2 regions of the Streptomyces sp. NPDC050806 genome follow, and region 1 is predicted to be linked to the other one. Evidence: riboswitches for the same ligand, from Rfam matches in the RefSeq annotation. Region 1 holds a riboswitch; the other holds the start of a gene.
What was found. A riboswitch is a leader RNA that binds a small molecule or an ion and turns the genes downstream of it on or off. The one in region 1 is predicted to bind thiamine pyrophosphate.
Positions count from the first base shown of each region.

Region 2: it holds a riboswitch for thiamine pyrophosphate, as region 1 does, so the genes downstream of both, thiM (hydroxyethylthiazole kinase) here and thiO (glycine oxidase ThiO) in region 1, are expected to answer to the same signal.

Region 1 covers NZ_JBVJIF010000003.1:338,102-343,121, reverse strand. Annotated here, with positions in the region: gene ACZ6WH_RS10845 (thiazole synthase) at 1-16, opposite strand, end outside; gene thiS (sulfur carrier protein ThiS) at 26-271, opposite strand; gene thiO (glycine oxidase ThiO) at 268-1,494, opposite strand; TPP riboswitch at 1,492-1,605, opposite strand; gene ACZ6WH_RS10830 (NAD(P)/FAD-dependent oxidoreductase) at 1,803-2,981, shown strand; gene ACZ6WH_RS10825 (Rv2175c family DNA-binding protein) at 3,072-3,437, shown strand; gene thiE (thiamine phosphate synthase) at 3,520-4,170, shown strand; gene metF (methylenetetrahydrofolate reductase [NAD(P)H]) at 4,343-5,020, shown strand, end outside.
Region 2 covers NZ_JBVJIF010000010.1:388,966-393,985, forward strand. Annotated here, with positions in the region: partial or broken gene ACZ6WH_RS31185 (lysophospholipid acyltransferase family protein) at 249-779, shown strand; gene ACZ6WH_RS31190 (DedA family protein) at 772-1,548, shown strand; gene thiE (thiamine phosphate synthase) at 1,723-2,409, opposite strand; gene thiM (hydroxyethylthiazole kinase) at 2,406-3,242, opposite strand; TPP riboswitch at 3,246-3,342, opposite strand; gene ACZ6WH_RS31205 (purine-cytosine permease family protein) at 3,402-4,775, shown strand; gene ACZ6WH_RS31210 (HelD family protein) at 4,978-5,020, shown strand, end outside.

The DNA of each region.
Region 1 (5,020 bases):
TGTGCGTTTCGGTCATCTGTACGGATCAGCCTCCCTGTACTGCGGTGAGCACCTCGATGCGGTCCCCGGCACCGAGCGGGGTCGCCGGCCACTGGCCGCGCGGCACGACCTCCTCGTTGACGGCCGCGGCCACCCCGCCGGCAGCGGTGGTCAGCGTCGCCACGAGCCGGTCGAGCGGCAGCCCTGCCGGTACCTCGCGGGGCTCGCCGTTCACGGAGACGGTCACGGGCGCCGGCCCGGAGGCGGCTTCGGGTGCCTGCTGGAGGGTCATGCGGTCTGCTCCTGAAGTGCGGCGCGCTGCGCCGAAGAGGGGGAAGAGGCGACTGCGGGCCCGAAGCGCAGCGGCGTGAAGGGCCGCGCCTCTTCGGGCAGCTCGCCGGCGGTCAGCGCGTGGGCCATGATGTCGCCGGTGACCGGGGTGAGCAGCACGCCGTTGCGGAAGTGGCCGGTGGCCATCAGGAGGCCGGGCAGCGCGCTGGGGCCGAGGAGCGGCGCGTTGTCGGGCGAGCCCGGACGCAGCCCGGCGATCGTCTCGACCAGCGGCAGCTCCGTGATGCCCGGCACCAGCTCGTGCGCGTCGCGCAGCAGCTCGTAGACGCCGCCCGCGGTCACCGTGGTGTCCCAGCCCAGCTCCTCACTGGTGGCGCCGACGACCATGTCACCGTTCTCGCGCGGCACCAGGTAGAGCGGGCCGCCGCGTACGACGGCGCGCACGGTGCGGGAGAGGAACGGGCCGTACGCGGCGGGGATCTTCAGCCGCAGCACCTGGCCCTTGACCGGCCGGACCGGCGGCCGCACGTGCTCCGGCACCCCGGCCAGCAGTCCGCTGAAGCTGCCGGCCGCCAGCACGACCTGCCCGGCCGGCAGCGGCGTGCCGTCCGCCAGCTCGACGCCCGTGGCCCGGCCGTCGGCGACGGAGAGCCGTCCGGCCCGGTCCCGTACGAACGCCACCCCGGCCCGCTCGCAGGCCGTCAGCAGGGCCGTGGCGAGCCGCCGCGGGTCGATCTGGTGGTCACCGTCCACCCGGAGTCCGCCGCGCACACCCGGCGCGAGCATCGGTTCGAGCTTCCGGCACTCGCGGCCCGTCAGCCACTCCGAGTCCAGGCCGCAGCGGTGCTGCAGCGCGTGCAGCTCGCGCAGGTGGGCGCGGTCGTCGGCGTCCAGGGCCACGGCGAGCGTGCCGCACCGCCGGTACCCCAGCTCCCGGCCGCTCGCCTCGGCCAGCTCGGCGGCGAACGCCGGGTAGCGCGCGGCAGAGTCGAGATTCAGCCCAAGGAGCGTTTCTTCGCCGTAATGCAGCTCGGTGACGGCGGCCAGCATGCCGGCCGCGACGCGCGCCGCGCCGCCGCCCGGCGCCGGATCCACGACCGTCGTGCGCAGGCCCCGCTGGGCGGCGCGCCAGGCCGTCACGAGCCCCGCCAGACCGCCCCCGACGATCACCACGTCGGGGTGCCCGGAAGCCGTCCCCGGCGACATACGTGCAGGTGGATGCATGAGTGTCCAGCCCCTCCCTTCGCCGGCATGACCCGGATCAGGTTCGTACGGTCGGAGGCCGCCGCAGCCTCCCTCTCAGCCCGGTGCGTCCGGGCTCCCGCGAGTACAGATGCCGTCAGAGTAGTACGCGTGCCCGACGCGTCGTAAGGGTGCTCTGCGCGGCCGGACCGTGACCCTGTGTCAGAGATCTCGTCGCGCGGTGCTGAGCCAGTCGAAGGACCGCGTCCTAGAGTGATCGAGTGAGCCAGCAGAGCAAGTACTCGCGGACCCCCGACCGCTCGCGCCGCGTCGTCATCGTCGGCGCGGGGATGGCGGGCGTGCAGACCGCCGTTGCCCTGCGCGAACAGGGCTGGCGCGGCACGATCACCCTGCTCGGCGCCGAACCCCACCCGCCCTACGACCGGCCGCCGCTCTCCAAGGCGGTGCTGCTGGGCAAGGCGGACGGCTCGGCCTTCGACGTCGACTTCGCCTCCCTCGGCATCGACCTGGAGCTCGGCCGGCGGGTCACCGGACTCGCCGCCGACGCGCACGAGGTGCTGACGGACACCGGCCCCGTTCCGTACGACTGCCTGGTCATCGCCACGGGGGCCGAGGCGACCACCCTCCCCGGGAGCGAGGGCGTCCCGGGCGTCCACGTGCTGCGCACCCTGGACGACGCCGAGCGGCTGCGCCCGGTGCTCTCGGCGCAGCAGCGCGTCGTGGTGGTGGGCGCCGGCTGGATCGGCGCGGAGTTCGCCACCGCCGCCCGTGAGGCCGGCTGCGCGGTCACCGTCGTGGAGGCGGCGGACCGCCCGCTGGCCGGCGCGCTGCCCGAGGAGGTCGCCGCCCACATGGCCCGCTGGTACGCCGACGCGGGCGCCGTGCTCCGTACGGGCACCCGGGTCGCCGCCGTGAAGGAGGGCGCCGTCGTGCTCGCGGACGGCACGTCACTGCCCGCGGACGCCGTGGTGATCGGCATCGGGTCGCGGTGCGCCACCGACTGGCTGGCCGGCTCGGGCGTCGAGCTGTGCGAGGACCGCTCCGTACGGGCCGACGAGCGGCTGCGCACCTCGCTGCCCGATGTGTACGCGGTCGGCGACTGCGCCTCCTTCCCCTCCGCGCGCTACGGGCGCCGCCTCCTCGTGCACCACTGGGACAACGCCCTTCAGGGGCCGCGCACGGTCGCCACGAACATCGCCCGGTGCGAGGCGGAGGGCACGGTGTACGACCCGGTGCCCTACTTTTGGTCGGAGCAGTTCGGCCGCTTCGTGCAGTGCGCCGGGTACAGCCCGGTCGCCGACGAGCTGGTCTGGCGCGGTGACCCGGGGAGCGCGGCGTGGACGGCGCTGTGGCTGCGGGAGGGCGCTCTGGTGGCGCTGCTGGCGGTGGGCAGGCCGCGCGATCTGGCGCAGGGCCGCAAGCTCATCGAGCGCGGCGCCCGGCTGGACCGGGCACGCGCCGCCGACGCCTCGGTGCCGCTGAAGTCGGCTGCGCTGCCCGGGCTCTGAGGAGCGGCCGGACCCCTGGTGTGGCCGGTGGTGTGCACTGATGGCGATGCCCGGCTACCGACTGTCAGTGGGGGATGGCACGCTTGGGGTGTGACCGAGATTGACGCAAAGATCGATGGACTGGTTTCCGCCTGGCTCACGCTTCCCGACATCGCCGAGGAGTTCGGCGTCGAGGTGACGCGGGTCCGGCAGCTGGTCAAGGAGGGCCAGCTGATCGCGGTGCGCCGCGGTGAGAACAGGGCCCTCCATGTGCCGGCCGAGTTCATCAAGGACGGAAAGGTCGTCAAGGGCCTGGTGGGGACGCTGACGCTCCTCCGGGACGACGGCTTCACCGACGAAGAGATGCTGGAGTGGCTGTTCACCGCCGATGAGACCCTGCCGGGCACGCCGGCGCAGGCGCTGCGTGAGAATCGCGGCACGGAGGTGAAGCGCCGGGCGCAGGCGCTCGCCGTCTGACACACCCGTCATCACCGCCGTAACCGCAGGGCGTACGGACCGGCAGATCCGGTCCGTACGCCCGGACTGGGGGGAGCACCCGATGAGCACCGCACGACAGGCCCTGTCCGACGCCCGGCTGTACCTCTGCACGGGGGCACGCAAGGAGCAGGGCGATCTGCCGGAGTTCCTGGACGCCGTGCTCTCCTCGGGCGTGGACATCGTGCAGTTGCGCGACAAGGGCATGGAGGCCGGCGAGGAGCTGACCCACCTGGAGGTCTTCGCCGACGCCTGCAAGCGGCACGGCAAGCTGCTCGCGGTCAACGACCGCGCGGACGTCGCGCACGCCATCGGCTCCGACGTGCTCCACCTCGGCCAGGGCGACCTGCCGGTCCCGGCGGCCCGCGCCGTCCTCGGTGACGACGTGCTCATAGGCCGCTCCACGCACGCGGAGGCGGAGGTCGACGCCGCCCTGACCGCGCCGGGCGTGGACTACTTCTGCACGGGCCCCTGCTGGCCCACCCCCACCAAGCCCGGGCGGCACGCCCCGGGCCTGGACCTCGTGCGGTACACCGCCGCGCAGAGCCCCGCACGTCCCTGGTTCGCCATCGGCGGCATCGACGCGGACAACCTGGACGAGGTGCTGGCCGCAGGCGCCCGCCGCGTCGTGGTGGTGCGCGCGATCACCGAGGCGGCGGACCCCGGCGCCGCCGCGGCCGCGCTGGCGAAGCGGATCCGCGCGTACGACGTCTGACGCGCGACGCGCACCCGGAGTGACGGCGCACGCATACGGAGCGTCACGAAGTCCGGGGCAGTGAGCAGTGGTCTGACGTGAAGTGTCCGACTGGTGAACAGGAGCCCGGCAAACCGGGGCATTTCGCAAGGCGTGGTTGGGGGGCTGCCAGGCCGGTGGTTAACCTGCCGGTATGGCCCTAGGTACCCCTTCCACCAGGACTGACCGCGCGCGTACGGTGCGTGAACTGCTCGCATCGGGCAAGCGGTCCTATTCGTTCGAGTTCGCCGCCCCCAAGACCGAGAAGGGCGAGCGGACTCTGTGGAAGGCCATTCGCCGGATCGAGGCCGTCGCGCCGACCTTCGTGTCGGTGACGTACGGCGCCGGCGGCACCTCCCGTGAGGGCACCGTCCGCGCGACCGAGCGGATCGCCACGGACACCACCCTCACCCCGGTCGCCCACCTGACCGCGGTCAACCACTCCCTCGCCGACCTGCGGAACATCATCGGCCAGTACGCAGGCGCCGGGATCCGCAACATGCTCGCGCTGCGCGGCGACCCGCCCGGCGACCCGATGGGCGAGTGGGTGCGCCACCCCGAGGGCATCGAGTACGCCGCCGAGCTGGTCCGGCTGATCAAGGAGTCCGGCGACTTCTGCGTCGGCGTCGCGGCCTTCCCCGAGATGCACCCGCGCTCGACCGACTGGGACACCGACATCCGGCACTTCGTGGACAAGTGCCGTGCGGGCGCCGACTTCGCGATCACCCAGATGTTCTTCAACGCAGAGGACTATCTGCGCCTTCGTGACCGGGTGGCCGCCGCCGGTTGCGAAACGCCGATCATCCCGGAGATCATGCCCGTCACGAACGTC
Region 2 (5,020 bases), on a different contig from region 1:
GGGGCTACCTGCGGCTCGGCGCCCGGGTGTGCGGAGCGACCGCGCACGCCGTGCCCCTCGTGCCCCGCGCCGAGCGGGCCCGCCGGTACGCGGCCCTGGCCCGCGGCGCGGCGGCTGGACCGCGCCTCGCCGACCCCCGGATCATGCGGCTCCGGGCCCGCGCCGTGCTCCGCGCGCTCGGCCTGCGGCTGGAGACCAGTACGCCGGCGCTCAGTGTGCCGCGCGGTCCCGGCGGCCCCGGCACGCTGATCGTCGCGGACCACATCTCCTGGCTCGACGTCATCGCCGTGCTGGCGGTGGAGTCCGCCACCCCGCTGGCCAAGCGCGAGGTCGCCGGGTGGCCGTTCTTCGGCACGCCGGCGCGCAGAGCCGGGACGGAGTTCATCGACCGGGACGGGCTGCGCACGCTGCCGCGTACCGTCGGCCGGCTCGCCGCCACGCTCCGCGCCGGCCGCTCGGTCCTGGTGTTCCCGCAGGGCACGACCTGGTGCACGGAGACCGGCGGCTTCCGGCGGGCGACGTTCCAGGCCGCGCTCGACGCCGGGGCGCCCGTCCGCCCGGTGACGATCACCTACGCGCAGCACGGCGCGCCCAGCACCGTGGCCGCGTTCCTCGGCGAGGAGGACTTCGCCGGCTGTCTGCACAGAGTGATCGGCGCCGACGGCCTCACGGTACGGGCGACCGCGCACCCCCGGCTGGAGCCCGCGGGGGACCGGCGCGCGCTGGCCGCCGAGGCGCACGCAGCGATCCGCGGCAGCCGGCCGCCGGTCCATGTCTGAGCTGTTCGGCCAGTTCGCCGAGCTGGTCAAGACGCAGCTGGACTCGCCCTGGCTCTGGCTGATCGTGCTGCTGGTGGCCGGCCTGGACGCGCTGCTGCCGTTCATGCCGAGCGAGACGACGGTGGTGACGGTGGCCGTGCTGACCGGCCCCGACCTTCCGCAGCTCGCGCTGCTGGCCGTGGTCGCCGCGCTGGGCGCGCTGGGCGGCGACTGCCTCGGTCACTGCATCGGCCGCTGGGCAGGGCCGAAGGCGATCGGCCGGCTGCTCCGCGGCGAGAAGGGGCGGCAACGGTACGCATGGGGGCGTGCCATGGTCGGGCGGCACGCCACGTCGCTGGTGGTCGCGGGCCGCTTCCTGCCCGGCGGGCGGGTGGCGTCCGCGCTGTCCACCGGCAGCCTGCGCTTCCCGTTCCGCCGCTTCGTGCTGCTGGACGCGGCAGGCGCCGCGCTGTGGGCGGTCCTCAGCACGGCCATCGGGTACCTCGGCGGCGCGGCCTTCGCCGAGGACCCGGTGAAGGGACTGCTGCTCGCCTTCGCGCTGGCCCTGGTGATCGTCGGACTGCTGGAGGCCACCCGCCGGCTGGTCGCCCGACGCCGGGGCGCCGCGTCCGGCCGCACGACCGTCGTCGCCGGCACCGTCCCCCCTGCCGCCGAGGACACGCTCCTGCCGGATGCCTCCGAGGGCTCGCTCCTGCCGGACGGCCCGAGGGATGGCCCGACGGACGGCCCGACGGCGGTACGGGCGGACCGGTACAACCGAGGCGCGTGACGGGTGGGTGCGCTGGGATGTCCCCGTCCCTGCCCGTCAGGTGGCACCGGCCGAGTACCGGCCGAGCTGAGGTGCGTCACGGGCGGGCGCGCGGGGAAGTCCCCGCCCGTGTCCGTCAGCCGGTACTGGCCGAGCTGACTTGCGTCACGGGCGGGCGCCGGGAGAACCCGCCCGTCAGGCCCTACCGGACCAGGCCTTCGCGTACGCGCGTGCCGCGGTCCGCGGTTCGGGGGCGGCGCAGATGCCCGAGACGATCGCACCGCCCGCCGCGCCCGTGGCCCGCAGCAGCGGCATGTCCGCCACCGTCACCCCGCCGATCGCGACCGCCGGGAGCGGGGTGGGCAGCGCCAGCCGGCCGAAGCCCTCGACGCCCAGCTCCGGCGGCGCGTCCGCCTTGGTACGGGTCGCGTGCAGCGCGCCGATGCCGACGTAGTCGACCCGGGCCGGTTCCTTGGCGGCGGCCCGCAGCTCCTCCTCCGTCGCGGCGCTCAGCCCGATCACCGCGTCCGGCCCGACGAGCGAGCGGACGGCGGCCACCGGCAGGTCGGACTGGCCGACATGAACCCCGGTCACCCGCGCCCCGGCCGCACGCGCCGCGAGGTACACGTCCACCCGGTCGTTGACGAACAGCGCGACCCGTTCCGGCAGCACCGCGGCGATCCGCACCACCGTCTCCAGGAAGACCCGTGCGTCGGTGTCCTTCTCGCGCACCTGCACGGCGGTGACGCCGCCCGCCACGGCCTCGGCGACCGTGCCCGGTACGTCCCGGCCGCACGCCGCGGCCTGCGCCGCGTCCGTGACCAGGTACACGGAGAGGTCGGGGTGCGCGGCCGGAGTGCCGTCAGCGGGAGTGCCGTTCACGCCCACGAGATCGCCGCCCGCTTGCCGAGCGTCTCCTCGTCCAGGCCGTACAGCGCGTCCAGGAAGGCGGCCGCGAAGCTCCCGGGTCCGCCGCTGCGCTCCGCCGCGATCTCGGCGGCCACGGTGTAGACCGCCACGGCGGCGGTCGCGGCGGCGAGCCGGTCGGCCCGCGCCGCGTCCTCCGGCGTGGTCGGCGGCGCGAACGCCGCGAGCACCGCGCCCAGCGCGCAGCCGCCGCCGGTCACCCGCGTCAGCAGCGGGTCCCCGTTGGCGACGCGTACGGCCCGCTCGCCGTCGGTGAGCAGGTCGACGGGGCCGGAGACCGCGACCACGGCACCCGTGGCGCGGGCCAGCTCACCCGCGGCGGCGGCCGCCGACTCGACCTCGTCGGTGGCGTCCACGCCGCGCCCGCCGCCGCCGGTCCCGGCAACCGCGATGATCTCCGAGGCGTTGCCGCGGACGACGGCCGGGCCCTGGGCGACGAGTTCGCGCGCCAGCGCGGTCCGCACGGGCAGCGACCCGACCGCGACCGGGTCCAGCACCCAGGGTGTGCCGGCGGCGGCCGCCGAAGCGACCGCCTCGGTCATGGCCGCGCGCTGCTCGGCGTGCGGGGTGCCCAGGTTGACCAGCACCCCGGAGGCGGCGCCGGCGAACGGGCCGGCCTCCTCGGGGATGTCCACCATCGCCGGGGCCGCGCCCAGTGCGAGCAGGACGTTCGCCGTGAAGTTGGCGACCACCTGGTTGGTGAGGCACTGGACCAGTGGTGTTTCATGGCGTACGCGGTTGAGGGCCTGCCGGGTGAAGGCGAGCAGGTCGTCGGCCGGACGCGTCATAGGGGCATTCCTCCGTGACATTCCCTTCGCTGGTGCGATCCAGATCAGGTTCGACGGGTGTGATCTCAGCCCTTGAGATGGGGCACCCCGTGTCTCGTGTGCCTCACCATGCTACCCGCACCCCGTTCCCGATCGGGAACCCCGACCTCTGGAAACCCCATGACCATCGAGAGGCCCGTCTTCGACGGGCGCATGCCCGCCGGAGCCGGCGATCTGTCCGTCGAGCGGCACGGCATCGGCCCGGTGCCGGAGGGCAACCGCTACGGCCGGCCCGGCCGCCTCTTCACCGTGTGGTTCGCGCCCAACCTGACCATGACCGGCGTGTTCACCGGCACCGTCGGCATCGGCCTCGGGCTCGACTTCTGGACGGCGTTCGCCGCGATGGCGCTCGGCACGCTGCTCGGCGCCGCCCCGTCCGCGTACCTCGGCACGTGGGGGAGTCTCACCGGTACCGGCCAACTCCCGCTCTCCCGGCTGGCGTTCGGCCGCGGTGTCGTACTGCCCGGCGTCCTCCAATGGCTGTCCTCCATCGCCTGGGACGCACTGATCGGACTGTTCGGCGGGGATGCGCTGGCCCGGCTGGTGGGCTGGCCGTTCTGGCTGGGTGCGCTGACGGTGCTGCTGCTCCAGGGCGTCGTCGGCGTCCTCGGGTACGAGGCCATCCACCGCCTCCAGACCGTGATGACCTTCGTGCTGGGTGCGGCCTTCCTCGCCCTCAGCGTCAAGCTCCTGAACGGTGTTCCGCTGCCGTCGGCCGCCAGCGCGCACGGCGCGGACCGGGCCGGCGCGTTCCTGCTGACCACCACCGTCGCGCTGAGCCTGGCGATCTCCTGGGCGCCGTACGCCTCGGACTTCAGCCGGTACCTGCCGCGCTCGGCGTCCCGGCAGCGGATGTTCTGGTACACGCTGCTCGGCATGGCCGCCGCGTACCTCTGGGTGCAGACGCTCGGCCTGTGGGCCGCGGGCCTGTTCACCGACCAGACGGCGGCGGGCGTGCAGGAACTGCTCGGTGGCGGGGCGCTCGGCGCCTTCGGGCTGCTGGCCATCGCCGCGTCCGCGGTGTGCAGCAACGCCATGAACGACTACAGCGGCTCGCTGGCGCTGCAGACGGCGGGCGTGCGCATCCCCCGGCCGCTCGCCGCGGCCGTCGCCGCCGTGCTCGGTTTCCTGCTCGTGCTGTGGATGCACGCCGCCGACACCACGGCCCGTTTCCAGAACGTGCTGCTCTTCGTCGGTTACTGGATTCCCGGCTTCATCGGTGTCGTCGTGGTCGACTGGCTCGCCCGCGCGAGGGCGCGCGGCGGCCGGCCGGTCGAGGTGCACGAGGAATTCGCCCGTCCGCAGCCGTGGTGGCCGGCGGTGCTCGCCTTTGTAGGTGCGTTCGCCGTCGCGGTGCCCTTCATGAACACTTCGCTGTACGTCGGCCCGGTCGCCGAGGCGCTGCACGGCGCGGACCTGGCGTACTACGTGGCCTTCGTCGTCTCGGTGGCGGTCTACGCGCCGCTTCGGCTGCGCCGCGCACGCCGCGACTGACCTCTGCCGGACACAACAAAACCCCGGTCGCATTGGCGGCCGGGGTGGACTTCCGCGTATATTGGGAGATTCGCATGCCAAGAAATATTTCAGGCAGGGCGAAGCTAACTGGAGTCATCTTAACCAGGCGGGAGTCGAATTGTCAATCCAGGTGCCGGGCGGGGAATCGGGCGTGGGGCCGGACCGGGCCGCCGACGAGGAGATGCGCCGCGAGCAGGAATTCATCGACATGCTCTACGAGCGCC